DNA from 2 places in the Bacillus paramobilis genome. Region 2 is predicted to be linked to the other one. Evidence: riboswitches for the same ligand, from Rfam matches in the RefSeq annotation. Region 2 holds a riboswitch; the other holds the start of a gene.
What was found. Region 2 has a riboswitch for magnesium ahead of AABL52_RS18965 (cation-transporting P-type ATPase). Riboswitches for the same ligand answer to the same signal wherever they lie in the genome.
Positions count from the first base shown of each region.

Region 1: linked by a shared signal. The riboswitch ahead of mgtA (magnesium-translocating P-type ATPase) and the one ahead of AABL52_RS18965 (cation-transporting P-type ATPase) in region 2 are both predicted to bind magnesium.

Region 1 covers NZ_CP151108.1:1,268,595-1,283,603, reverse strand. Annotated here, with positions in the region: gene rnz (ribonuclease Z) at 316-1,239, opposite strand; gene AABL52_RS06745 (DUF3932 family protein) at 1,429-1,680, shown strand; M-box (ykoK) riboswitch at 1,867-2,034, shown strand; gene mgtA (magnesium-translocating P-type ATPase) at 2,361-5,066, shown strand; gene AABL52_RS06735 (MgtC/SapB family protein) at 5,178-5,879, shown strand; gene AABL52_RS06730 (DNA polymerase IV) at 5,921-7,159, opposite strand; gene AABL52_RS06725 (hypothetical protein) at 7,301-7,501, shown strand; gene AABL52_RS06720 (tripeptidase T) at 7,546-8,664, opposite strand; gene AABL52_RS06715 (GNAT family N-acetyltransferase) at 8,792-9,337, opposite strand; gene prli42 (stressosome-associated protein Prli42) at 9,527-9,619, shown strand; gene AABL52_RS06705 (DUF3894 domain-containing protein) at 9,697-9,936, opposite strand; gene AABL52_RS06700 (L,D-transpeptidase) at 10,068-10,628, opposite strand; gene AABL52_RS06695 (aromatic acid exporter family protein) at 10,645-11,613, opposite strand; gene AABL52_RS06690 (amino acid ABC transporter ATP-binding protein) at 11,714-12,436, opposite strand; gene AABL52_RS06685 (amino acid ABC transporter permease) at 12,429-13,088, opposite strand; gene AABL52_RS06680 (transporter substrate-binding domain-containing protein) at 13,125-13,904, opposite strand; gene AABL52_RS06675 (BrxA/BrxB family bacilliredoxin) at 14,308-14,721, opposite strand; gene AABL52_RS06670 (YjdF family protein) at 14,865-15,009, opposite strand, start outside.
Region 2 covers NZ_CP151108.1:3,726,144-3,741,152, forward strand. Annotated here, with positions in the region: gene AABL52_RS18955 (FbpB family small basic protein) at 1-53, opposite strand, end outside; gene AABL52_RS18960 (5'-3' exonuclease) at 392-1,258, opposite strand; gene AABL52_RS18965 (cation-transporting P-type ATPase) at 1,390-2,115, opposite strand; M-box (ykoK) riboswitch at 2,459-2,624, opposite strand; gene AABL52_RS18970 (DUF350 domain-containing protein) at 2,753-3,139, opposite strand; gene AABL52_RS18975 (glutathionylspermidine synthase family protein) at 3,132-4,370, opposite strand; gene AABL52_RS18980 (hypothetical protein) at 4,374-4,685, opposite strand; gene AABL52_RS18985 (hypothetical protein) at 4,769-5,218, shown strand; RNA gene ssrS (6S RNA) at 5,376-5,559, opposite strand; RNA gene ssrS (6S RNA) at 5,581-5,763, opposite strand; gene AABL52_RS19000 (sulfurtransferase) at 5,880-6,713, opposite strand; gene AABL52_RS19005 (YpbS family protein) at 6,716-6,988, opposite strand; gene AABL52_RS19010 (GNAT family N-acetyltransferase) at 7,010-7,477, opposite strand; gene AABL52_RS19015 (DUF3931 domain-containing protein) at 7,550-7,804, shown strand; gene AABL52_RS19020 (dynamin family protein) at 7,808-11,467, opposite strand; gene AABL52_RS19025 (DUF418 domain-containing protein) at 12,017-13,180, shown strand; gene pbuX (xanthine permease PbuX) at 13,196-14,518, opposite strand; gene AABL52_RS19035 (xanthine phosphoribosyltransferase) at 14,522-15,009, opposite strand, start outside.

The sequences.
Region 1 (15,009 bases), 2.5 Mb from region 2:
TAAAACGCATGTAGCCTACAATAAATTATAATCTGCCCTCATTATAGCTTGTTTTTAATAAAACGCTTACTTTTAATGAATTTTAAAAGTTCTGAATAAAAATCCATTTTTGCTATTTGTACCACTCGTATGTCGTCTGACTTATATAACAGTTTTTCTAAATGATCGGTACTATGTATTTTTATCCTATATCTTCACATCATAAAAATTTTCTGTTTCATCCAATTTAAGCATAAAATGATAACAGATTTATTTTAAATTTTTTTTAGAAATAAAAAAATGGCAACCTTTCGTCACCATTTTTTCACACCATTATTATCTATCTACTGGAAATGATTTCAAATCCGTAGCTATTTCTGTATTAGAAAATAGCTCTCTTGCCTCTTTCCATAATTCCTTATATGTATCTCCTTGATAACGAGAACTAATATGAGTCAATATTAATCGTTTTGCATTTGCCTGAAGTGCAATACTCGCAGCTTGCTTAGATGTAGAATGAAAATAATCATACGCTTGTTGTTCATCTTCTGCCGCAAAAGTTGCCTCATGAACAAGTACGTCAGCGTCTTGTGCCAGCTCTCTACTCGCTTCACAATATCTTGTATCACCTAAAATGGTAATAATTCTTCCCTTTTGAGGCGGACCAATAAAGTCTTTTCCATTTAGTATCGTACCATTTTCTAATTCAACTACTTCTCCATCTTTTAAACGTTTAAAGAGAGGGCCAGGTTTCACACCCATCTCCAGCAATTTATCGACTAAAAGAGCACCTTGTATATCTTTCTCTACGATGCGATACCCAAAACATTCAATGCCATGTGACAATCTTTTCGTTTCCACGTGAAATTCATTATCTTCAAATACAGTACCTTCTTCTGTTATCTCAACAATTTCAAGTGGATATTTTACATGTGTCGTGCTTACTGATAATGCCACTTCAATAAATTGTTTAATTCCTTTTGGTCCATACACTGTTAAAGGTGTAGTCCCTCCTTGAAATGAACGGCTTCCTAATAAACCAGGCAAGCCAAAAATATGATCACCATGTAAATGCGTAATAAATATTTTTTCAATGCGGCGTGGGCGTACTGATGTATGTAATATTTGATGTTGCGTCGCCTCGCCACAATCAAATAACCAAGTCTGTCCTCGTTCTTCTAACAATTGCAAAGCAATTGCCGAAACGTTCCTTCCTTTCGAAGGAACACCTGCACCAGTTCCTAAAAATACAAATTCCACTTTCTTTCCTCCAGCTCTTTATATAATCTACCTTTCATCTTACGGAATGTTATTTCAAATGGCAAATCGAATTTACATAACCAATCATCTAGACAACTATATATCACGAACGTTATACTCGAAAAACTTAGTAATTGTTCGTGTTTTATGTTAAAATGATTATACTACACTTTAAGGGAGCGTTTTATTATGAAAGAAGCATTTCGTTTACAAACTGATTTTTCATCTTCATTTGATCGCTGGGTAAGTTCTTTCGTGTCTGATCACCCAGCACAATTAGAATGGACGACTTTGAAAGAATTAATCCATGAATATACAACAACACATACAAATGATTCGTTACCGACATATATTTCTTCAGCTTTAACATATTACGCACAACGCGTTTCAACAACAAACAGCTCAGAAATTGTTATTTTTGAAAATGCTACAATCTCATAATCTATAATAAAAAGCACTGTAATCAGTGCTTTTTATTTATATTCATTACAGTATTTATTTTCCAAACATCTTTCAAAAAAACTCCACTTATTTCCTACTATATAGTCATCATAAACCTATTTGATTTTTCAAAAAAAGATATTGACACTATAAATTTACAGTGCTAACATTCAAATTGTAATTGAATATGGTCTCTGTTAGGTGAGGCTCCTGTATAGAGAAACGCTGCTGCCCAAAAATGTCGAGAGACGCCAATGGGTCAACAGGAAAGGTCGGAATGAAGGCCTTTTTTAACGTAGCTGGTTTCAGTACCTATGCTATACAGTGCTAAAACTCAACGAGGGAGAGGTGCGTATATTTTGTCATACACAAAAACTGTTTTTATCTATGTTTATAACAGTATTTGTTGTGGACTCTTTTAAATGCGAATTCAGACCTTTACTCGTTTTGAGTAAAGGTCTTTTTATATATACACCTTACTATGAAACAAACATAGCATATTCAGAAACTACTAAATTGTACGGAGGTGAGGAACAGTTGGCAATTGATGATTCGGCCCAGATACCCATATGTTTTACGTTAATATTTCATCATGTAGGTAGGAAAGAAGCTGTTCCTCCTAATTTTAAATAGTCGAGTAACAGATTGTTTCCTCCTTCATGAAAAAGGAGGAACTACCGATGTTAAATTTACAAAGACAAGAAACAAAACATTCTTACAATCAAGATCGTATGAAAACAAATAACGAATTATTGGTGGAAGTCGCAACACAAGATGCAAACAAGGCGTTACAACTTCTAGAAACAACACAAAATGGACTCTCTAAACAAGAAGCTGCTCGTAGACTTACTTTATATGGCCCAAATGAAATAGCTCATAATAAAACAGCACCGTGGTACATTCAATTTCTACTGGCATTTAAAAATCCATTTATTTTTGTTTTATTAGCTCTCGGCGCACTCTCTTTTTTCACAAATGACATACAAGGAACCCTTGTCGTATCTGTAATGGTAATGCTAAGTGCAACGATTCGTTTTTTACAAGAATTTCGTTCTCAAAGAGCTGCTGATCAGTTAAAAGCTATGGTTCGAACAACGGCAAGCGTCTTTAGAATAGATGGATTTGTGCATGAAACAAAAAAAGTAACAAATTTAAAGCAAAATTATACAATGGAAATTCCAATTGAAGAACTTGTACCTGGCGATATTATTTCACTTTCAGCCGGTGATATCGTTCCGGCTGATGTGCGTATTTTATCAGCTAAAGATTTATTTGTGAATCAATCCTCTTTAACTGGGGAAGCACTTCCTGTGGAAAAGTACGAAAACTGCTACCATACAGAGAATAAACATATCTTACCGAAAAATACGAAAAAAAATTACAATCCACTCGATATGGAAAACCTTTGTTTTATGGGTACAAATATTGTAAGTGGTAGTGCAAAAGCTGTTGTCATCTCCACAAGTACCGATACGTATTTCGGCTCTTTAGCAAAAAAGGTACTCGGCAAACGAGTAGAAACAAGCTTTGATAAAGGTGTAAACAAAGTAAGCTGGCTCTTAATTACATTCATGCTTATTATGGCGCCTATCGTTCTTCTCATTAACGGATTCACAAAAGGGGATTGGCAAGAGGCTTTCTTCTTCGCTATCGCAATTGCTGTTGGTCTCACACCTGAAATGTTACCAATGATTGTAACTGCTAATTTAGCAAAAGGTGCCGTTAACATGTCTAAACAGAAAGTAATTGTAAAACAACTGAATTCTATTCAAAACTTAGGTGCTATGAACATTCTTTGTACCGATAAAACAGGTACTTTAACAGAAGATAAAGTTGTACTTGTCCGCCATTTAGATCCTAACGGTAATACATGTAATCGTGTATTACACTTTGCCTATTTAAATAGCTTCTATCAAACAGGATTGAAAAATTTAATAGATAAAGCCGTTATGAAACATACAGAAGAAAACCAGCAGTTTAATCCATCCATTTTTCAAAAACTAGATGAAATTCCATTTGATTTTGCTCGTCGGCGTATGTCTGTCATCGTGAAAGATATTTCAGGTGAACATACAATGGTTTGTAAAGGGGCAGTAGAAGAAATTTTATCTATTTGTAACTACACTGAAGTAGGTGGAAAAGTTGTTTCTCTTACCGATGACATGCGCTCAAATGTAAAACAACTAAGTGAGACATTAAATAGTGAAGGTATGCGTGTTATTGCTGTAGCTTATAAAAAAGATAGACCAATAAATGATACAGAGTACGCGGTACAAGATGAAAATGATATGATTCTCGCTGGATATATTGGCTTTTTAGATCCACCGAAACCATCTGCCGCTACTGCCATTCAAGCATTACAGAAACATGGCGTACAAGTGAAAATTTTAACTGGCGATAACGAAATCGTGACAAGAAAAGTTTGCAAAGAAGTCGGATTAAATATCGGTGAGCCTGTCCTTGGTTACGAAATCGATTCTTTACCTGATAAAGCATTAGCAAAATTAGCCGAAGAAACAACTGTATTTGCTAAACTAAATCCAATGCAAAAATCTCGCATTATACGAGTATTACAAGGAAACGGACACACTGTAGGTTATATGGGAGATGGCATTAACGATGCCGTAGCGTTACGTGAAGCTGATGTTGGCATATCTGTTGATACTGCTACCGATATTGCAAAAGAGTCTTCTGACATTATTTTACTTGAGAAAAGCTTAACAATATTAGAAGCAGGTATTTTAGAAGGACGCACTACATTTGGAAACATTTTAAAATATATTAAAATGACAGCTAGCTCTAACTTCGGAAATGTATTTAGTGTGTTAGTAGCAAGTGCTTTCATCCCCTTCTTGCCGATGCTTGCCATTCACCTTTTAATTCAAAACTTGCTTTATGATATTTCACAACTGTCTATTCCATGGGACAAAATGGATAAAGAGTTTTTAGAAAAACCAAGAAAATGGGATACTGCGAACTTACGGAACTTCATTATTTGTATCGGTCCAATTAGTTCCATATTTGATATCATCACATATGTAGTCATGTGGAACGTCTTCGGTGCAAATACAACTAGCGAACAATCATTATTCCAATCTGGTTGGTTTGTCGTTGGATTACTAACACAAACTTTAATTGTTCACATGATAAGAACACAGAAGATTCCGTTCATTCAAAGTACTGCATCAATACCGGTTCTTTTATTAACCGCTTGTATTATGGCAATCGGAATTTATATTCCATTCTCGCCACTTGGAGCAGCTGTTGGATTACAAGCATTACCACTTAGCTATTTCCCTTGGTTAATAGGAATACTATTAGGCTATGCTTTCTTAGCACAGTTCCTAAAAAAAGTTTATATTAAAAAGTTTCATAGCTGGTTATAAAGTGAAGCTTTCATCAGCCCGCAAATAGCGGGATAAAATTGAGAATGAGCAGGTACTCCCCACTCATTCTCAAAAACATAACATGGACTCATATGTATGGAGGTAACCATGATGGTATGGTATGACATTGTATTAAGATTATTTATCGCAATTATTGTAGGTGCTTGCATCGGAATGGAACGGCAATGGAGACACAGGATGGCTGGATTACGGACAAATGCTCTCGTATCACTTGGTGCCTGTATATTTGTTTTATTATCCGTCATGCTTGATCACGATGCTAGCCCCTCACGTATTGCCGCTCAAGTCGTTAGTGGGATTGGTTTTTTAGGAGGCGGCGTTATTATCCGGGATGGTTTTAGTATTAGAGGGCTTAATACTGCGGCTACTCTATGGTGCGCAGCTGCTGTTGGTACTCTTACAGGCGCTGGTTTCCTCGTTGCAGCTTTATTAGGTGCAACCGGCGTTTTACTAGCAAATATACTACTCCGTCCAATCGCCCTCTTTATGAATCAAAAATCAAAAGAAGAATCACCTGAACAAACGAACTACTTCCTTTCTCTTACTTGTTCAGAAGAGCATGAAACACATATTCGGTTTTTACTTATGCACATGGTAAGTTCTGAAGGCATCGGTTTAAAAGAATTGTATAGTGAAGACGTGGATTCTAAGCAAAAAGTGTGTATACAAGCTACATTACATTGCAGTACAAATGCAGCAGTCTTAATTGAAAAAATAGTGAGTAGAATGCTATTAGAAGCTGGTGTTACTGCAGCTGGGTGGAAAACTTCATTAGATTTAGAAGCAAGTTAAAAATGAAAGGTGTCATGATATGTACAGCTTCATGACACCTTCTACATAAACTTATTTTCTAATTTTTGTTGGAAAGACTTTTCTTGCTTACGTAATAATTGACTGCCTCTTTGTAAAATCGGCATTCCATATTTATCATTAATTTGATCAATAACAGCAAGTAGCGGCTCTTCTTTCGCATCTTCTTCAAATGAAAACAAATCTAATTGTTTCACCGATTCTGTCTTCCACTCTATTTCAGTAGCCGTAACACCTAATAAACGAACGGAATCACCGTCCCAATGTTGCTTCCATAAACGAGAGGCTGCCTGAAAAATATCTCGTTCTTCCCAAATCGCATTTTTCAATTGTTTACTCCGCGTTACTGTCCGCCTATCATGATATTTAATCATAATTTGAATATTATAGCTGACAAGAGTTCGCTTTTGTAATCTTTTACTCACTGATTTTGATAGCCGTTCTAACATATCAAGTAATTCTTTATCTTCATCCATATCCTTTGAAAAAGTCATCGAATTACCAACACTTTTATGTTGTCCCATTTGACTTGGGTCAACTTCCCTATCATCCATCCCTTTTGCCCGTCTTTGTAAATCAACACCATGCTTTCCAATTTTAGCGCGAATGATATGTTCGTTTCCTTTTGCTAATTGCTCAATTGTTTGTATATGAATATCATTTAATTTTTCAGCTGTTTTTTCTCCAATTCCATGCATCGCTCCAACTGGAAGTGGCCAAATCATTTCTGGAATATCTCGTTTTCGAAGCACGGTAATCCCAAGAGGTTTTTTCATATCAGAAGCTGTTTTTGCTAGGAAAAGGTTAGGAGCAATTCCGATGCTACACGGAAGCTGTAACTCTGTTAATAACGCCTGCTGAATCATCTTTGCTATTTCAAGAGGTGAACCGAGTGCGTAGCAATCTGTAATATCTAAATATCCTTCATCTATTGAGACTGGTTGTATTTTTTCCGTAAAACGGGAAAGGATTTGAAACATTTGAAATGAAGCTTCACGATATAATGTAAAATTAGGACGCATTACAACTAATTGTGGACATAACCTTTTTGCTTCCCAAAGAGGCATCGTTGTACGTATTCCGTAGTCTCTCGCCTCATAACTACATGTTACGATAATTCCTTTTCTTTCTTTTTCATTTCCAGCAACTGCTAACGGTTTTCCTTGTAATGATGGGTCATGAGCAATTTCAACAGATGCGAAAAAACAATTCATATCTACATGTAAAATAACACGACCATTTTTCGGATACATTTCTCGCATAGTACTCACCCCTTCAAAGAACATTTGTTCCTTCATTATATCAAATTCATGCAAAATATAATAATTACTTATTCTTTTTATCCTTATTTTTGCTATACTTAATACGGGATATGGATATTATTGTAAAAGGAGTGATATGTTATGAAATCACACAGTAAACTCAACTATACATTTCTCGTTATTATATTAATCATCTTAATTAATTATTTATTACTCCCTATTTTTGATATAAACGTAGCAGGAATCCTTCCAAGTCTACTGGGCATTATAACAACATATATACTGCCATGGATTTTCTTGTATTGGCTGATCCGCCTTGTAAAAGCAATCGAATCAAAATAAAAAGCGTGTAAATCAATTATGATTTACACGCTTTTTCTATTACATTATTTCGCTACTTCTTCAATAATTGCAACAACTAATTCTGCTGTTTTCGCTAATTCCTCAACAGGGATTTTTTCGTTTGTTGTATGAATTTCTTCATAACCAACCGCTAAATTAACTGTTGGAATACCGTGTCCTGCAATTACGTTTGCATCACTTCCGCCACCACTTTGGTGAAGAGAAGGTGTACGACCAATATTTTCAGCTGCACGTTTTGCAACTTCTACAACGTGATCGCCATCAGCAAATTTAAATCCTGGATACATAACGTTTACTTCAACGTCTGCGTGACCGCCCATTTCTTTTGCAGTTGTTTCAAATGCTTCTTTCATTTTCGCAACTTGTACTTCCATTTTCTCATTGATTAAAGAACGCGCTTCTGCAAAGATTTGTACATGATCACAAACGATATTCGTTTGTGTACCACCTTCAAAACGTCCAATATTTGCAGTTGTTTCAGAATCAATACGACCAAGTGGCATCTTCGCAATTGCCTTCGCTGCGATAGTAATTGCAGATACACCTTTTTCTGGTGCTACACCAGCGTGAGCTGTTTTCCCGCGAATAATTGCATTCACTTTCGCTTGTGTTGGAGCTGCAACAACGATTTCACCAACTTTTCCATCGCTATCTAATGCGTAACCGTATTTCGCTGTAATGCGCTCACGATCTAACGCTTTTGCACCAACAAGACCAGACTCTTCTCCAACTGTAATAATAAATTCAATTTTACCATGAGGGATGTTTTTCTCTTTTAAAACACGAATTGCTTCAAACATGGATGCTAATCCTGCTTTATCATCCGCACCTAAAATCGTAGTACCATCCGATACGATATATCCATCTTTAATAGAAGGCTTAATTCCATTACCAGGAACTACTGTATCCATATGAGAAGTAAAGTAAATTGTATCAACACCATCTTTTGTTGCTGGTAATGTACAAATTAAATTACCTGCACCATGCCCAGTAACAGCCATTGTGTCATCTTCAAATACTTCTACACCTAAATCTGTAAATTTCTTTGTTAATACTTTGCAAATTTCTGCCTCAAATTTCGTTTCAGAATCTACTTGTACTAATTCCATAAATTCATTTACTAAACGTTCTTGATTAATCATAAGACTGCGCCTCCTGCACTACCATTATGTATGTAACACTATTAATTATAACAGAATTTCGCAAAAGTTTCGAAATACAAGACAAAAAACAGACGGTTTATATGTCTAGATAACCATCTGCTTTCTATTACTCATTTAACAATACCCAGCGCATATGATCTTCCCATACTCCATTTACCATTAACATCTTCCTAGACACGCCCTCATATTGAAAACCTATCTTCGTCACTACTTGTATAGATGCTAAATTCCGTGGCATAATCGGTGCTTCTATACGATGTAACTGAAATTCTTCGAAAGTAACTTGAATAGCTTTCCTAAGCGCTTCTGTCGTGTAACCTTTATTCAATTCTGCCTTATCTAATTTATAGCCGAGCACACAAGATTGATAAATGCCGCGAACGATTAGATTAAATGAGATACATCCAATAATTTTTGTATCATCACCCTTTTTAAAGATCCAAAGCCTGATGATTTTACCTTCTGCAAACTCTTTTCTATCCCTTTGTAACTTTTTCTTCTGATAATCTAACGTAAAAAAATCATCCGGTCTATACTCTTCCCAAGCTTTTAAAAATTCACGATTTCTGTCGTAATATTGAAGAACTTTTTCAGCATACGACTCATCAATTTCCCTTAAATGTAAACGATTTGTTTCATATATTTTCATCATCGTATCTCCATTCTTCAGCTTGCATAACAAAAAACTTATACTCTATCATTATTATATATTCTCTACATGCATATAAATTTCCTGTTATACTTTACATGCACTTCTCGAATTTTGTCACTTCTCTCCCCTTGTCCACAATATCATTTCTCGTTACAATGATATTGTACTGATTTGCAAGGAGGTTTAACGATGCATAAAAAAGCTCAAAAAGTTATGGTTTATGTAATGCTAATTTCTATGCTTGTAACAACATTACTTGCTGGCGCAAGTATGTTTTGGTAAAAAGGACGATGTGTTCGTCCTTTTTTTACTTTTTACATATAACATAATAAAATAAACCATCTCGATATCGAGATGGTTTATTTTATATAGAGCACAATCGCTACAATACTAAAGGAAAATGACATTACAAGTGCTGTTATAAAACTTGTATATTGTTTCTGCTGAAATGCTCCAATAACAAAAGTAAGATTGAGTAAAGCCATACATACAATTGCTACAAGATAAGAACATATATTAAAAGTTGCCAATATGAATGTAATAACAAATAGAAATCCCATAAAAAATTGCATATACGAAATTTTTGAATTCAAGTACATATGAGCAACCCCTTTATCTAATTTTTACCCCGATTGGTGCGGGCTGATAATCAGCGGGCAAAAACCTTCCACTGATTAAAGTTTCACTTTATCTTTCTATACTCTCATTAACTCATGGTTATGTACACATGTCAAGACAACTTATTACAATAGAAAAAGCCAACCTTTTCGTTGGCTTTTTCATATGCAATGGCTCCTTTTTGTTTTGCCAATTGCTGAAATGATTGTTTCGACTTCACAATCCATACTTTCGTTCCGATTGGAATGCGATCAAATAAATACTCCACATCGTTTTTCTTCATTCTTATACATCCTTGTGAAATATACTTTCCAATTGAACTAGGTTGGTTTGTTCCATGTATTCCATATTTACTTCCATCAGTTCCTCTTGCATTAAATCCAATCCACCTTGACCCAAGTGGATTTTTCGGTGATCCGCCTGGAATATTCTTCGCAATATAATACGGATCCTTCGCTTTCATTACAACATCAAAAGTTCCTTCTGGAGTTAATTCATTTGTTTTCCCTGTCGCTACTGGAAAAACCTTTTGAATCTTTCCATCGTCAATATAAGCTAGTTTATTCGTCGCTTTATTTACAATAATGAAAGGGTCTCCGGCACGTGGATTATCACCAAGAGGCCAAATAGGTGATAAAGAAAGACATAATATGAAAGAGAGAAGATACGGCATAAATAATTCCTACCTTCTATATAAGTTCTTTTATATTATCCTTTCCCTTAAAACGGCTTTTAATGAGTAAATATTGTTCCATTTCATACACAAGTTGAACAAGCTTCGCACGTATCTCAAATTCTTCACGTGTAACTGGCAATGGCATGTCTCTAAATAATTCTCTCATTTCTTGCAGCTGTCTTAAGGAAATAACCCCAGTACTCTCAGGGCTAATAGCATTCCCAATGTTTTCAACCACATCCGCAATCATGTCAGCTTGTTCATATGTCCATGATAAAGAAGCTGCTAGTGGTATCATTCGCTCTAAAATTTCGAATTGCTGCATACGCATATTAAAGTAGCGATAGTAATAGCCATCTTCTCGCATAAATGCGTTCTCAAGTTTCTTAAACGATAAATCCCTTGCTTCATTTAGCATATTTTCAGTTTCAATAAGTTCTGCCCCGCTCCAATTACTTTCTCTGTTTCGTAAATAAACGACCATTTCAAACAAAATTGTTTTAAAATTACTTTCTATTGTATACTGATACTCTTTTAGCTTATTTTCACTACTTGGCATATACATATTCACTAATAAAGCCACGCTAATTCCTATCGTTAATATCGCAATTTCATTTCCAACAATAAGCCATGTAATTTGTTTCAATGAATATAGATGCATCACAATAACTGAACTCGTGACAATACCTTCTTGAATTTTAAGCATAACTGCAGTCGGAATAAATGTAAGTAATAATATACTAATTGCTAGTGGTGTATATCCAACTGTTTCAAAAATACAAAAAGCGAATACCATTGATAATACACAAGCTAAAAAACGATGTAACGATACTTGAAGTGATTTACGTTTCGTATTTTGTACACATAATATAACTAAAATGCCCGCTGAGCTATAAAATTCTAATCCTAATAACTGAGCAATAAAAACTGCTGCGCCTGTCCCTATTGCTGTTTTTACTGTACGGTATCCAATTTTGAACATAGCACTGCTCCTATATGTATAAACGTATTTAAATTTAGTATAAAAAAAGGATGACACAATGTCATCCTTTTCTACTTATTATTCACGCAACCTTTACATATTACAATATTTTTTGTAAAAATTGTTGCGCACGTTCACTTTTCGGTGCTACAAAAAATTCTGCTGGCGCACTATCTTCTACAAGCTTTCCACCATCTAAAAAGAGAACACGATCTGCTACTTCTTTTGCAAATCCCATTTCATGTGTAACAATCACCATTGTCATTCCTGTCGTAACTAATGATTTCATAACTTCTAACACTTCTTTTACCATCTCTGGATCTAGTGCTGATGTTGGTTCATCAAACAACATAACTTCTGGTTCCATCGCTAACGCTCTCGCAATTGCTACACGTTGCTTTTGTCCTCCCGAAAGACGGTTTGGATACGTATCTTTTTTATCTAATAAACCGACCTTTTCTAAAAGTTTCTCCGCTTTCTTTTCGGCTTCTTGTTTCGTTACTCCTTTTACATTGATAGGAGCATACGTAATATTTTCTAATACAGTCATATGAGGAAATAGGTGAAAATGCTGAAATACCATTCCGACATTTTCACGAACGTGCATAATATTCGTTTTCGGATTCGTTACTTCTTCCGTTCCAATCCAAATGTGACCATTTGTCGGTGCTTCTAGCACATTCATACAACGTAAAAAGGTTGATTTCCCTGATCCAGACGGTCCAATAATTGCTACTACTTCCCCTTTTTCTATCGTTGTTGTAATCCCTTTTAATACTTCGTTTTTTCCAAATGATTTATGAAGGTTTTCAATTTTAATCACTTTTCTTCATTCTCCCTTCAATTGCTTTCCCGACTAATGTAAGAATAATGACTAGCATATAATAAATGAGTCCAACAAAAAGTAATGGTTCAAGATATTTAAACGTCTCACCGCCTACAATGTAAGCACGGCGCATTAAATCTGTCGCTCCTATTACTGTTACTACAGCCGATTCTTTCGTAAGTGTCGCAAACTCGTTCACAAGCGCTGGTAATATATTTTTTAATGCTTGAGGGAAAATAATATTTCGCATCATTTTTCCGTAAGGAATCCCTAAAGCCATCGCTGCTTCTGTTTGTCCTTTATCAACCGCTTGAATGCCGGCACGAATTACCTCTGACATATATGCACCTGAATTTAAGCTAAATGCTAATACAGCTGCTACGAATGCTGGTATTTCATAACCAATTATTTGCGGGACACCGAAATAAATAATCATTAATTGCAATACAAGTGGTGTACCACGGAAAATTGATGTATAAAAATCTGCCGCTATATTTAATGCTCGTATTCTAGCAATTTTGCAAAGTGCTAATAACGTTCCTAAAATAAACCCAACTAACGCTGATACTGCTACAATTTTCAAAGTAACTTCTAGGCCTTTTAGTATATATGGTATCGAAGGCGTAATCGCCGAAAAATCTAAGTTCATTCTTTTCATTCCCCTCACAGAAAAGTGAAAGGCAGCTTATTTTTCGCTGCCAAACCATTTCTTCACTAATTTATCCATTTCTCCATTTTCTTGCATTTTTTTAATTACTTTATTAAATTCTGCTGTTTTATCACTGTTTTTCGGAAGAGCAATTGCTGCTCCTACTTCTTCTGGTGCTTCTTTAATTTCAATTCCTTGTAATTCTTTCATTTTTTCTAAATAATTTTTAGCAACTGTATCTTCTATAATTGCTGCGTCAAAACGACCAGCTTTAATTTCTTGTACGATTTCTGGTATACGGTCACGTCCCTCAACTTTGAAATCTACTTCTTTTTTAAATTCTGCTGCTTTTTCTTCTTGAATAGATCCTGTTTGTACCCCTACTTTTTTCCCTTTTAAATCCTCTACAGATTGAATATTAGAATCCTTTTTAGAAACGACCATATTTTTCGCAACAAAATAAATATCTGTAAAATCAACATTATTTTTACGCTCTGCAGTCGGCGTCATACCTGCCATTACGAAATCAACTTTTCCTGAGCTAAGAGATGCTAATAAACCACCAAAATCCATATCTTTCACTTTCACTTCATAACCAAGTTCTTTTCCGATATATTTAGCAACATCAACATCAAAGCCGATAATTTCATCACTTTTTGAAGCTTCCACATATTCATATGGTTTATAATCTGCTGAAGTCCCCATAACCAGTACTTTTTTATTTTTTCCACTAGCCTTTTCTTCCCCATTACTACAAGCGCTGAACATACTTACAATTAAAATAAGTGCAAACGATATTGATAATAACTTCTTCATCTTTCTTCCCCCTAATAATGTATATTTAAAAGTTTAATAGAATATTTATTCGATGTTTGTATTGTATCAGCACTTTTATTTTTATGCAATATATAAAATAAAAATAAATAAAATAACAATGTTAATGCCGTTTGTAATGTATAAAAAAATGCATAAAATAACACAACTATGCATGTCCCATAAAGTGAAACTTTAATCAGTGGGGGTTTTCTTCATCTCCCACTGATTATTAGTTGAACCAATCGGACTTTTATGGGCAGTTGATCCCCCGCCTAACTTCTTTGCTTTCGCTGAATTTTGAGATGGGGGTCTTACTGCCCATTAAAGCGGGATAAATTTTAATGCTAAATAAAAAAAGCGGTACATCCACTTCATCGTGGACGTACCGCCTTTTCACTTATATTTATAGTTCTTCACAATTCTCTTCGAAATAAGATTGTAGTTTTGCAATAACTTGCATTGGTTCATGACCTTCAATTTCATGACGTTCTACCATCGTTACAATTTTTCCATCTTTTAATAAAGCGAATGATGGAGAAGAAGGTGGATACCCTTCGAAATATTCACGAGCTCTTGCTGTTGCTTCCTTATCTTGACCTGCAAACACCGTTACAAGATGGTTAGGACGTTTATCATAATGTACGGAATGCGCAGCAGCAGGACGAGCAATACCACCTGCACAACCACATACAGAGTTTACCATTACAAGTGTTGTTCCATTTCTTTTAAACGCTTCTTCTACTGCTTCCGGCGTCGTCAATTCTGTATATCCAGCAGAGACAATCTCTTCACGTGCTTGGCGGACAACATCATTCATAAAAAAGTTAAAATTAATCAATCTTTTCCCTCCTCTAAAACTACCTATTTGTATCTTACCAGTTAATGTTTATGAAATACAAGTAAGTTTACTTGTATTTGGGTATAGAAAAGGTGTTAGAGCTCTTGCTCTAACACCTTTTCTTAATGGCCACGATGCTTTTGCTTTGCTTTTTGTACTTTAATTAAACGTCTTCTTTGTTTTTCAGCTTCTCGCTTCTCTTTAGACTGCACTTTCTTTTCTTGTTTATGCAGTTCATAAGATAAGCTAATTGCCTCTTGCGCCTTA
Region 2 (15,009 bases):
TGTTTATTTTCAATTAATAATTGTTTAAAAGATTTTCTCACTTTTTTTCTCATTTTCATTTTCCTCCTTGGGGGATGGTTTATATAAAGTGAAACTTTAATCAGTGGGGGGTTCTTCATCCCCACTGATTATCAGCCCTCACCAATCGGACTTTTATGGGCAGTTGATCCCACCTAAATTCTTTGCTTTCGCTGAATTTTGAGGTGGGGGTCTTACTGCCCATTAAAGCGGGATAAAAGATAAAGAATTATCTGGTTGTTCTTATAATAATTGATTGTTGTGAATTCTATTTGAACTTCATATGAAAATTCCGTTTATTTTCTGACAACTTTGTGAACATACAAAAAAAGAAAGACCGATTCATTTTACTTGTAATCGGTCTTCCTAGTATTTATAGCATATTGATTAATATTTCAGGTCTTCCCCAATTCATTTCTTCACAAACGAATCTAAGTTTTTCTTCATCCATTGTGTGTAATCCTTCTTCTAGTGAACATGAAATTGGAACTTCACAGTGAATTTGTGCTAATTGTAATGAAATATTTAAGTTCTCTAAATCACTTTCAATCTTTGTACGCTGTGCTTTCGTTAATGATGATACATTTTCTAGTACAGTTGCTACTGTTCCGTGCTCTTGAATCAGTTTATACGCTGTTTTTTCCCCGATACCTTTTACACCTGGGTAATTATCGCTCGTATCTCCCATGAATGCTTTCGCATGCACGATTTGCCAAGGTTTCACACCTTTTTCTTCCATGATCTTCTTTGGTGTATAATATTCGTAATTTCCGATACCTTTGCGCAAGAGCATAACTGTAACGTTCTTATCAACAAGCTGAAGTAAATCCGTATCACCTGTTAAAATATATACTTCTGCTTCATTGCAGTATTGTTTTGCAAGCGTACCGATACAATCATCCGCTTCATACCCTTTCATACCGATAACTGGAATAGACAATTTCGCAGTCATTTCTTGTACTAAATCAAATTGCGGAATTAATTCTTCAGGCGGCGCTGCACGATTCGCTTTATAATTTGAGAACGATTCTGTTCTAAATGTCGTACTTCCCATATCCCAGCATGTTACGATATGTGTCGGTTCAATTGCTTGCATAGCTGTTAATAAATGTTTCATATAACCATGAATCCCGTTTGTAGGGGTACCATCTTGTCGTTTCATAAATTGTCCGTAGACACTTGTTGCGTAAAAAGCACGAAATAATAGTGCCATACCATCAACTAATAATACTTTTTTCATAATCCCTCTCCTACTACAAAAAATAATAACCCCACGTCATCACGTAAGGTTATATAAATAGATTACCATTCTACGTTTTTTCAACTTTGTCTATTATACATTGTTTTTGTATATTTAGCATCATTTACACATTAAGACATTCTACTACAACAAGTATGAAGAATTCCTGAATACGTATTTTTCCCAGTCGAAACAACTACAGCCTTTGCGTTTCCGCCAACAATATACGTCCCTTTGAAACATACGTTTTCAAGTTCAAGTGGATTATAGTCTTTCATTCGTTTTAAAGGAATAAATCTTTTGCGCTCAAGGTGATAGCAGCTTTCAAATTTCTCAATATTTGTATCTTTTCCTGTTAGCACAGATTCATTTACCAATAAATCATTCGCATAAATGATACGTACATCTGCTGGTACTATATCACCTTCTGAAAGAAAAATCATATCACCAGGAACAAGCTCTTGTACTGGCAAATTCATCATTTTTAATTCACCGGTTAACCCTGTTACACTAGAACATTCTACTCGAGACACAGTAATTTTCTCACATTGTGATCCATCACGCACATGTTGTTTTGAAAAACCTGGAATCATTCCACTTAGCTTCATCATTACTTCCGCAATACGCGCTCTTTTTGAAGTTAATTCATTTCGGCCGTATACTTGAATGCGTTTTTGCGCCTCTTTCATAGATAATCCGTCTCTTGTTGTTTTAAAATACGCAAATACAGATTTTACATCTCTCGTTGCGATTTCAATTAATAAATCTTTATTTTTTTGAAGCATTGTTTGTTCTTTCATTGATTTTTTACTTAATTTATATGACGTGTTACCCACAGTTTTGTTTGCATATAACATATTATCGTCTCCTCCTGTACAACATAGGAAGAAACGCTTTGTTTCTCAATTTATCCACTTTACCTTAACAGTGTCTAGCGCTTAAGCATGCATATAAACGCTACATTATGATAAATATAGAGGGAGGAACAAGTCGTTTCCTGCCTACATCATATATTTTTGAATTGAAGTATATGGGTAACGGAACCGAGTCAGAATTTGACATGCTCCTCACCTCCTCGTTTAATTTTATAGTTTATACTATGAAATTACTCATAGCTTTGTAACAAAAAGACCCTTACTCTGAAAAGAGTAAAGGTCATGACATACACAAATAAACGATTCCTAATACAATTAGAAATCTACGGACCTCTCCCTCGCCGAGTTTTAGCACTGTATAGCATAGGTACATTACCAGCTACGTTAAGAAAAACCTTAATTCGATCATTCCTGTTGACCCATTGGCGTCTCTCGACATTTTTGGGCAGTAGCATTTCTCTATACAGGAGCCTCACCTAACAGAGACTTATTTTTTATTACATAGAAAATGTTACTCTTATTTAAAATAGATGTCAACAGTAGCCTACAATTTTTTCGAAAGGTATGGCAAACTAACGTATATAAAAATAAAAAACTTTACGTTTGAGCGTAAAGTTTTTTAATAAGTTATACAACCTGCAATTACAATCCCAATGGAAAGCGATAAAAACATAAGAAACAGACCGACTGCTTGATTATCTTCTTCAAGACTTTTGTTTATATTAAAGCGTGGTGTAAGCCACTCAGCTAAATAATAAACGATAATTTGAGCCAAAATACCAACTGCTCCCCACGAAACCATATCAAGAAGTGAAATGGAATTAGCTGCTGTCGAATACAAAACAATAGCTAACCCAAGTAATCGTCCTCCAAGCACATAGCTTACCGCCTTATTTCCTTGAGCCATTAACTTAAATTCTTTTACTTTCGTTGTCACTTCCATTAGGAAAAGACCAATGCATAAAAGTCCCAGTGTTACTGCTAAATATAATAAAAAATTAATCATATACTTTCCTCCTTTTTATCCCTACCGGTAAATAGTACGATTCATTCCCCGTAATTTTTTCCCCAGCGCGAATACCGATACTACTCGCTTTTCCAGCAATTAAAAACGAACCAAACACATACGACAGTTTCTCCATCCCTTTTTCTGTTTCCAAGGATACGACTGGAAGTTCTATATATTTTTGAAATATCGGCAGTGACGCTTTATACGTTTGATGTGCATTTTGCATCATAATATTTTCGTCCTTATCACGAACGGTAATTGTGTCCCCTTCTCTACCAAATGAAGGTTTTTGAACGAAAGAACCTTTTCCTAAAAATAAATCTCGTTCTAAATATGTAGGTAACATATATTCTTTAATCCACTGTTGTTCCTCATTTGTATAAAAGGCCTCTTCTTCTGCTAACCCCCAAATCAGACACTGAATTGATTTGGGCTGAAGTAAAAATGCTGACAGAGGATTTATTATAAAAAGCTTTCCGGCTTTTACAAGTTGCAACAGTTCCACACCTACCAAGTCTCCTGTTTCAGGATCTTGATCCTCAATTAAATCTTCTATCGGATATGTTTGACGATATAAAACATCAATCGGTACTCCATCGCTATCCACTAAAGCATCTTTTGTAATTCTAAGTTCTGACATTGGCACTACTTTATTTTCAACATGGCATAACTGACTCAAATACATAGTCGTATTCCAATCCTCAATATGTTCATGATGTGCTGTAAAAACAACATTTGGGTTATCTATTCCCTTTGTCACTTCCATAACGGCTTTTGTAACACCAGAAGATAGCAATCGTTCTTGATCCAAGTTTGGATCATCGTAGCCTAGTTTTCCGCAAACTTTTCCATTCATTTGAAAGCATTCCATAATAAAAGTTGGCGTATCACTATTAAACTCAAGCATTTTAATTTGGTTATCATCTGTTAATACGAAATCAAATCGCGAAATAACAGATTCAGGATATAATCCTTTCATTCTAATGAACGCTAGGCTCGCAGGAGGAAACCCAAGTTCAAGAAACTGTTCGTCACTTAAATTACGCAAAAGTTTAGCAGTCTTAAAAAATATTTTTCCCATTCGTTCAGTCGCTACTTGTAATTGTTTCATAGTCTCATTTGTTATAGAGAAAACATGAAACAAACTATACTCACATTCATATAAATCCGACCAGAAATCCGGATATTTCGAATAAAACTCTTTTCGTTCCCTTATGTATTGCGACATATGTTAGCCCCCAAATCCTCCCTTTGAACCGCTCCCAATTCCACCTTTAAATTCCGCAGACGATTGATACGATTTAAACGCCGATGAATTTTTAAAAGCTGATTTATTTTGATAGTATCTCCCACCATAGAAGTAATGCCCACGATAACCTGAACTACTATCATCACACTGCCATACCCCAAGTTCATCATCCCAATCCCAATCTGAACAACTATTATCATTCGGTTTTGGGGGAAGATCTTGTGCGCAGCCAAATAAGGTGCCAGTCATTAAAGACGTTATGACACCACCTACTAGCCATTTCGTTTTTGTCACCTTCGCACTCCCCTTTTTAAATTCTATTCCTATTATATAGGATGGCATGATAAAGTAGAAGAAAAAGGAAGAAGAGGGATAAAATGCGATTAGAATATCGACTTAATGATGAAACGAAAGGGTATCCTGCTTTATGGAATTACACAAATATTTCTAATTCTGAAATCATCGCACGCATGACTTGTGAATATTTTATAAAAGATAAAAATACATATGTTGTTACTGCAACTTCAGTCGATCCAGACGGAACAGCAGTTATATATCTTCAGCAAGAAACTTTTTCTAACGACCCTTCAGATCCCACTTACTTCAACATCGGTTTTGAAATTAGAGAGCTAAAGGATACGAGTTCAAACTTGATTGAAAGTCAAGATGTATGGAACTATGAAGAAATTTTACCATCTCTTCATTCAGATATTATATATATTCAGCGCGACGGCATGCATATGGAGTTCACTTTAGATTCAAGAGAGATTGATGAAGACAGAAAGTGCTATATTTATTATGGAAATTTCACAGGTGAATCGAGATAAAGTGAAACTTTAATCAGTGGGGATTTTCTTCATCCCCCACCTAACTTCTTTGCTTTCGCTGAATTTGGAGGTGGGGGTCTTACTGCCCATTAAAGCGGGATAACATGGATATATGTATGCAACAAAAAAACCTTACGTATAAAACGTAAGGTTTTTATTTAGCCCCACATATGCCGTTCTCTCTAGATGTCCATAAACCTGCTCTCACAGGTGGATGCTCTCACAAATGTTTGTAACTTCCTTCTTAAAAAGATGGCATGTTAGCTACATTTAAATATTGAACTTCCATATTAAACTTATTGGTTTAAGACATACATAAGCTACGTACACCGTAGGAATTTTATATAATGTTAGTTGAAATAAGACCCCCGCACGTGCCGCTCCTCGTAAATGTCCAAAAACCCGCTACTCGCAGGTGGATGCCCTCACAGTTACCGTACATCTTCCTCCACAAGGAAGGCTTGATGATGGTCGCTAAATATTGAGCTTCCGTATAACTAACATCGGTTTTAGACATAAATAAGTTACGTACACCGCAGGATGTATTATTTACTTGTCGTTATATTATCACATTGTTTCCAATGTGTAAAATACAAAGTTTTTCGAGCAATTTCTTGCTTGTGACCTTATTTTAATACAAATTATTTTTGCATGCAAGTGATTAATCTTCTTCTTTTGCAATTTGATTTTCTGGATAAGAAATCCAATCACTCCAGCTACCTGCATACAATTTAACATTTTGGAATCCAGCCAATTTCAATGCAAGGATGTTTGGACATGCTGTAACACCAGAACCACAATATACAATTGTTTCCTTATCTTTCGCAAGATTTTGGAATCGTTCTTGTTGCTGAGCTTCACTCTTAAATTGTCCTGATTGTACAATTCCATCCTTCCAAAAATAGTTTACTGCTGTTGGAATATGTCCCGCTTTTGGATCCACAAGTTCCTCTACACCAGCATACCGTTTTGGCTCTCTAGAATCAATTAACGTAATATCTGCACCTGCATGAATATTCTCTTTGACCGTTCCCATCGTTACAAGCATATGATCTTGTACATTTGCTTTGAATGCTTTTCGTTTAGCAACAGGAATTTCCGTTGTTACCGGTAGTCCATTCTCTTTCCAAGCTGGAAATCCGCCATCTAATATATATACTTTCTCATGTCCTACATAGTTTAATAACCACCAGAGACGAGAAGCATTTGCACCCGCTTCACTGTCATATGCAATTACTTTCGTATGTTCATCAATACCAGCTTGCGAAAGCTTGTCTGCAAACTCCTCAATATTCGGCAACGGATGGCGACCACCATGTTCTGTTACAGGACTTGATAAATCTAAATTTAAATCAAAATATAACGCATGAAGAATATGTTCTTCCTCATACTTTTCTCTACCCCAATTAGGATTCGCTAAATCAAAACGACAATCGATTATACGGACGTTCTCATCTTCTATATGCTCACGTAACCATTCGACTGCAACTATCATCTTTAACGACCTTCTTTCTCTTGCAAACGACTTACATACTCCATAACCATTTCTTTTGTAACATATTTACGCTCTAGTGTAACACCATTTTTTGCAAGAGCATTAATTTGTTTTGTTACAACATTAATGACATCAACCGAAAATTCTTTCCCATTTGACGCAAGAGATACGGCTGCTTCAATAGCTGCTTCACGCTGCGCATCTAATTGTAAACATGCTTTCACACTTTCATTTTGTTTACGAGAATGTGCTGTAATTGCTTTATGTACTTCCATCTTCTCTTCCCCCTAAATAAGTTATACGTTCTGAGTCAATTCCATTGCAAGCCGAATCATATCACGGCATACAATCCCATTTTCAATAATCTCTTCTTCATAATGCTTTGAAAAGTAATCAAAATCAATAGAAAAAATACGAAATCCACATTTTTGATATAAAGCAAGTTGTGAAACACTAGAATTGCCTGTACCAACTTCAAGTTTTGACATACCATATCCTTTAGCAGTTTCTACAGCATGACTTAATAGCTTCTTCCCAATCCCTTTTCCTTGCAAATGCTCTACAACCGCAATATTCATAATTTCCATCGTCTTCGGCCTTGTTTCCAAAAGAACATATACACCTATAACTCTCTCCTCTTGCTTAGCTACATATGTTAAGCCTCTTTGTACATATGCATCAATTTGCTGCTCACTTGGATCAGCAAGCAATAATAAAGGTTTCGGTATAGCTTCTTTCGAAATAGACTCTATTACTACACTCATAAAAAATTCCCCTTTCCCTATTGTTCTAATCCCTCCTTGTCTACCATAAGTAATAGAAAGGAGGGATTCACCATGGACAACAATGAGAAAAAATGCAACGTCATCTCTATTGATGGAAAGAAGAAGAAAAGCGACACGTATTCCTATCCAAAATTAGTAGTAGAAAACAAAACATATGAATTTTCTTCATTCGTCTTATGCGGTGAAACACCAGACGGCAGACGACTCGTTCTTACTCATATGATTTCTACCGATGAATTTGCTGGGTTTGTCAAATCTTTAGATACAGTACTGCAAAAGAAAATCGAACGAATCTTTTTCTCATAACGACTAGATCACATAAATTTCTTTTTCAATCTCCACTAATTGTTTTTGCAATTGTTTTTTACTTTGTTCATATAGTGATACATCAATCGTTTCAGCCAATGCAAATAATATACTTTCATAGTAGTTCATCACATCTTGCTGCATCACTTTTTGGAATAAGTTCCATTTCATATCCCATTCTTGCTTATAATGATGAACAAATAAATCTTTTTCATCAGCTACATAGTTTGATACGAAAGGCTCTAATACAACTTTAGCCTCTTCTTGCATGAAAGCTTTATCATTTTTTTCAAAAAAGCTTTTTTCATTTTTAAAATGTGCCAATGCTTTTTTGAAATCTTTTATTTCAACTGAAGGGAACGGTTCTTTATGTGTAATATCTTTATATTCATAATCCACTGTTCCACTCATAGAAATTGATTCATTTTCTACTTTACAGTTCACCACAATTTCATTCTTTGCACGTTTCATCGCTTCATCTATCCATTTTTCAAGGCGTAATGATGTCGCACGCATTTCTTGTAATAAATCATGCTGAATAAATGCTACTAATTCCATAACGCACTGCTGCAACTGTACTTTCACATTTCCATCCGTTCGCAGCGATGCTGGATTAATAAATTCAGTAAACACATCGTTATAGCGTAGGAATAGACGCTGTTGCACGTAATAAAGCAATTCTTTCACTTCATTTTGCATCGCCTGCTCTTCAGCAAGCACACTATATGATGAAATAATATGAAGTAGTTGATCACGCTCTGCTTCATATTTTTTCGTTTGCTTCTCTTTCTCTTCATTCCCCTGCTTTGCACCATTTATCATATTTACTAAAAGCTGATCTGCTCCTTGCAATGCACCATATAAAGCATGAACAGATACGAGCATTAAATCTCTCATCATAAAGGATGTAAATGATTCCTCAAACTTCGCAATCCCAGAGTTTTGTAATATACCGTATTTTTCTTTTTCAATATCCTTTCCTTGTTTCTCTTCAAGCGCACATAAACTTGAAATTGCAAATAAACGCGGATTTCTAATACCGTATTGCAGTAACTGGTCTGCGATATACCCTTTTACCATTTCAAGTTCTTCTTCAGACTCTGCTAAATCGGCCGCATTAATTAAGAAGAACATTTTATCAAGAGCAAACGTATCCTTTACACGACCAAGCTGGATTAAAAATTCACGGTCAGCACGAGAGAACACATGATTATAATATGTTACAAATAAAATAGCATCCGCGTTTTTAATATACTGGAACGCAACGTCCGTATGGCGAGCGTTAATGGAATCCGCTCCAGGTGTGTCTACAAGCGCTACTCCTTGCCTTGTTAAAGCACAATCATAATACAGCTCCATGTACTCAACAAAACATGATTTTTCTTCATTCGCTACATAATCAGAAAACTCTTCTAATGTAACTTGTACTTGCTCTCCTAAATGAGCAGAAACCGTATCATACCCTTTTTGTACCGCTCGTAAAAAGCTAAATGTTGTTTTTTGCTTCCCAGTTGGTGAAGGATATTTCATAACTTTATCAATTTGTGCTAACGCTTCATCTAACGTAGTAATCTCAAAATGAAACAGCTTATAAACAGCTTTCATATCTTCTAATAGAGCTTGCTTTGATTTAAATTGAACGATTACTGTTCCGTGTGGTTTTCCCTCTGTAACTGGCAAAATTTGATTAATCGTTGCCGTCGTCGGATTTGGTGACACAGGAAGTACCTTCTCACCAAGCAATGCATTGGCAAATGATGATTTCCCAGCACTAAAAGCTCCGAATAACGCTACTGTAAATTGTTTCGTTTCCACACGACGCCTTTTTTCTATTACCTCTTGCTGTACGTGTTTCAGCGCTGGCAATGGCTCTAATATCGTTTCAGCTTTCTTCACTTTCTCTAATATACGCTGAATATTTAAAGCTGCCGTTCCTTTTATCTCTTCCTCACGAGCCATTACGTTACCGTTTACGCTTTCCTGCTCTTGTAGTGTGAATTTCTCACTAACAATTTGTGTTTTACTTTGCAATATCTCCTCTATTTGCAATCCTTCTGGTGTAGCAATACGCTCGTGCCAAACATTTTGCAAATAACTTTCATATGTCTCTAAATTGTTACTGTATTGCAATTTCGTTTCTTTTGCCGTTTGCAACATCGTATATTTTTCTATCTCTTCTTCAATACGAGCAACTTCTTCCTTCACCTTTTGCTTTAAAACGACTGCACTTTTATCAAAAATTTGTCGTGCTTTTGTAAAATAACGTTTCTTCAGTTCATTCGCTACATCCGCTGTATAAAGAAGTAAGTAATCACCCGTGAAACCTGCACCTTGTTTAATGACTTCGGCTAACATTTCTGGTCCAAAAGCAATTTCTAATGCATATATGTCTTTCCCAATTTCCTCTGTAAACAATCCTTCTTCTTTTAAGAAGGTAACAATAAATTCTTTCACATGGAAATCAAGTTGCGTTTCAACAGTCTTTTGCAAGGCAGAATAAAAAGCATCTAAACGTCTCTGTTTTTCTTGCTCCGTCTTTCCTTTCGCAAATAGCAAACCGACCTTAAACTTAGTTAATTTCGTTTCTAAATACGCATTTGCCAATTCTCTCATTTCAAATGGCATTAAATACGCGTTATCTAATATAGCTTGTAAGCCTTTTATAAATTCGTGTCTCACATGAGATTCTTTACTAGCCTCGCGATGTTTAGTTTCCGTTAGCTCTTCTTTCTTTTCAACTATCGCTGAAATGGAAAGCGGTGATGCTAACTCTTCCTCATATTTCAAAAGAGCTTTTTCATTTTCAGAAAGAATAAACGAGAAATGTTCCCCCATTAAATATTCTGTTTCTCGCTCCATTCCATCTCTGACATACCGCTCTTTTTCTTTCATAATAGAAGTAATTAATTTTTCTAAGCTTCCAATTTCATTATGTGTATGGTTCATCATTCGTAATGAAGTATAATACACTCCATCTACTTCAATATCCCAGTTAGAGAACGATTGTTTTACACTATCTTTATAATCCTCAAACGATAATTCATTTTCTTTATGTTTATCTATTTGATTTACAACGAGATAAACCGTTTTATTACGTTGTTTCAATTCTTTAACAAATTGTAAATTCACTTCCGATTGGACGTGATTATAATCCATCATATAAAAAATTACGTCTGCTAGATGCAGCGTTGATTCTGTCGCTAGTTGATGGGCATCATCTGTTGAATCAATCCCTGGTGTATCAACTAACATAACACCCTCCGGAATTGGCGCATCATTCCGATAAATGTGAACACCAATTACCTCATCACCGTCTTTACAAATTTGTTTTAACTCTTCAGCTGAATATGCACCGTCATACTCGTACTGTTCTCCAGATTTAACCGTTACAACAACACGATCCATCCCTTTTTCAATTTTAACAACGTTAGCGCTTGTCGGAATTGGACTTGTTGGTAATAACTGTGCTTTATATAGATGATTCATCATCGTTGATTTCCCTGCAGAGAAGTGACCGCAGAACGCTATCATAAGCTGCTCTTGCTTATATTTTTGAATCACCTCAAACAACTTTAAACTATTCTCTGCATCGCCGTGTTTTTGCCACTCTTCATAAAAACAAACAAGTTTTTTCATACCGTTTGTCTGTACTATGTTTGTCATCCCCTTGTTCCCCTTTATCCAAGATGTATATACTATACCCGCTATTTGCGAGCTCGTAATCAGTGAGAGTTACCCCTACCCATTGATTACAGTTTCACTTTACTATCATACTAAATTTTCAGCATATTCTCATTAAAAATAAAAAATCCCTTTCATTCTTTTTACAAATGAAAGGGATTTTATGTCATATCACTCATTTTGCTGTTCCTACTCCATTTAAAACATACTTTGCAATAACTGCATATACAGCAACTGTACCTGCTACTAATGCATATACCATACTCATGCACCAACCTTTTTTTGATAATGATTATCACTTTTGAATACATTTTATCATTAAAGAGAATCATTATCAACACTTTTCATAAAGAAAGCCCCTTATAAGAAGGAGCTTTACTGCCTGTTTTGAAGAAGGTTAAAACTTGTTGTGCACTCTTATTATATCTCATACTACGCAACTTAATAGTTAAAAAAAATGGAAATCTACCCTATACCCTCCATCTTACATTTTGTATAATAAAAGGGAATTACTTAACAAGGAGGAAAATAATGACACAAAATATTGCGCAAGGCGAGAGGATACACTCCATCGATATTATTAGAGGAATAGCTGTACTCGGTATTTTTCTTGTAAACTGGCCTGTTATCGCTGGGATTGACTCACGTGATCTTTCAGGAATTTATGAGGGGCTAGATAGCTATATCCGTCTGTTTTACGATATGTTTATTCAAACAAAGTTTTATACTATCTTTTCATTTTTATTTGGCCTAGGCTTTTACATTTTTATGACTCGCGCTGAAGCGAAAACAGATCGACCAAAAACTTTATTTGTTCGTCGCTTACTTATTTTATTATTATTTGGTTTCTTACATTACGTTCTTTTATGGGACGGAGACATTTTACATACGTATGCAATCGCTGGATTTTTCTTATTTTTATTTTATAAGAGAGAACCTCGTACCATTTTAATATGGGCAATCGTTTTATTAAGTATTTTTCAGTTTCTTATGCTAATTGCTAGTATTGGGATTGCCTTCATACCAAAGGAGGAACTTGGGTTATCCTTACCAATCATGCCACTTGAAGACTGGGTGTCACAAATACAAAATCGTTTCCATGCATTTTATGCTGATGGAATTGAACTAAACGTATTCATGCTCCCAGAAACAGTTGGGCTATTTTTACTTGGTTTATATGCCGGCAAAAAGGATATTTTCCGCCGTACGAAAGAATTAGATCCAAAGCTTAAAAAATGGCAAATTATTATGTTCATTTTAACATTGCCAATGTGGTTCTTCATGGTCCGTTATTTCTTATCAAAACCATCTTATGAACCAATTTATATGCAGGCCTTTACAATGTTTAGCGGAAAGACATTATTCATCTTCTACATTTTCACGCTCATGCGCTTATTACAAAAAGAAAGATGGCAAACATTATTACGACCATTCCAATACGTTGGACGAATGGCGTTAACAAACTACATTTCACATACAATCGTTACGTTACTTGTATTCGGACTATTGTTCAAAAATGATTATCTTGCTCCATTATGGGTAGGACCACTATTCTGCATCGGTTTCTACACATTACAAATCTTTATTAGCCGCTGGTGGCTATCACGTTATCAATACGGACCACTTGAGTACATTTGGCGTCTTGGTACGTACGGGAAAATGATGCCACTTAAAAAGAAAAGCAAGGTCTCATAACGAGACCTTGCTTTTTTACGCTTCCCTTACTGCACTTTGCATAGACACTGGCTCTTCTTTTACTTTCGCTTTACGCTGCGGCACCATATTAAATACAATATTTAAAAGTACTGCTGACGCACTTCCAAGTACAATTCCGTTATCTGTTAAAATACGAATGTTTTCAGGAAGTTGTGAGAATAATGTAGGAACAACTGTAACCCCAAGCCCAATTCCTACAGAACATGCAACGATTAATAAGTTTTCTTGTTTACCAAAATCAACGCTACTTAACATTTTAATACCATATGCCATTACCATACCGAACATCGCTAACATTGCACCGCCAAGTACTGATTTCGGAATGATTGTTGTAATCGCTGCGATTTTTGGAATGAACCCAAGAACGATTAACATACCACCACAAGTATAAATAATAACGCGATTTCTTACTCCAGTTAATTGAACAAGTCCTACATTCTGAGAGTATGTTGTATATGGGAACGCGTTGAAAATACCACCTAACACCATCGCTAATCCTTCTGCGCGATAGCCTTTTGTTAATTCTTTTTCACCAATCTTTTTATTGCAAATATCAGATAATGCAAAGTAAACACCTGTCGCTTCTACAATCCCTACGCAAGCAACTAAAATCATAGTAATAATTGGCGTCAATTCAAACGTTGGTGTTCCGAAGTAAAATGGCTGAATACCATGGAACCAATCAGCCTCTCCAACTGCTTGCAAGCTTACTTTCCCCATAAATGCCGCAACGATTGTACCGAACAATAGACCTAGTAAAATAGAGATCGAACGAATAAATCCGTCAAAAAAACGATACATAATGATGATAAATAGTAACACACCAAATGCTAACGCTAAATTTTCAAGACTACCGAAATCCTTACTTCCTACTCCTCCAGCCATATCATTAATTGCTGCTGGAACAAGTGTAACTCCAATTACGGTAACGACAGATCCTGTTACAACAGGTGGAAACAGTTTTACAAGCTTTCCAAATAATTTCGCAAAAATAACAACGAATAACCCGGCAGCAATAATTGCTCCATAAATAGAAGATACGCCGTATTGTTTTCCGATTGCAATCATCGGCCCAACTGCTGTAAATGTACAACCAAGTACAACTGGGAGTCCAATACCGAAAAAGCGATTTGATAATGCTTGTAAAATTGTCGCAACGCCGCACATTAATAAATCAATTGAGACTAAGTATGTTAACTCTTTTTGATTTAAACCAAGTCCGCCGCCCACAATAAGCGGAACGATAATTGCGCCAGCGTACATAGCAAGCATATGCTGCATACCAAGCGATGCAATTTTAAATGGATGTTGCTTCATTGCTTATTTCACCTCCGCAGTTTCATGCTGTACAAATGTAACTGTGCCGTTATCAAGTGATGCAATTTCTGCTAGTGACTCAACACGAACTCCTTGCTCACGAAGCTTCTTTCCTCCATCTTGAAATGCTTTTTCAATAACAATACCAATACCTGCAATACTTGCTCCTGCTTGCTCTACTAAACTCATTAAACCTAAAGCAGCCTGACCGTTTGCTAAAAAGTCATCGATAATTAAAACACGATCCGTTTCATCGATATGATTTCGAGATAATGAAATTTCATTCGTTTCTTGTTTCGTAAATGAGTATACGTTTGCAACGTACATATTATCTTGTAACGTTAACGATTTACGTTTTCTTGCAAAGATTACTTTTACACCAAGCTCTAATGCAGCCATAACTGCTGGTGCAATGCCTGAAGATTCAATCGTCACGATTTTTGTAATGTTCTCTTCTTTAAAACGGTTAGCAAATTCTTTTCCGATCTCTT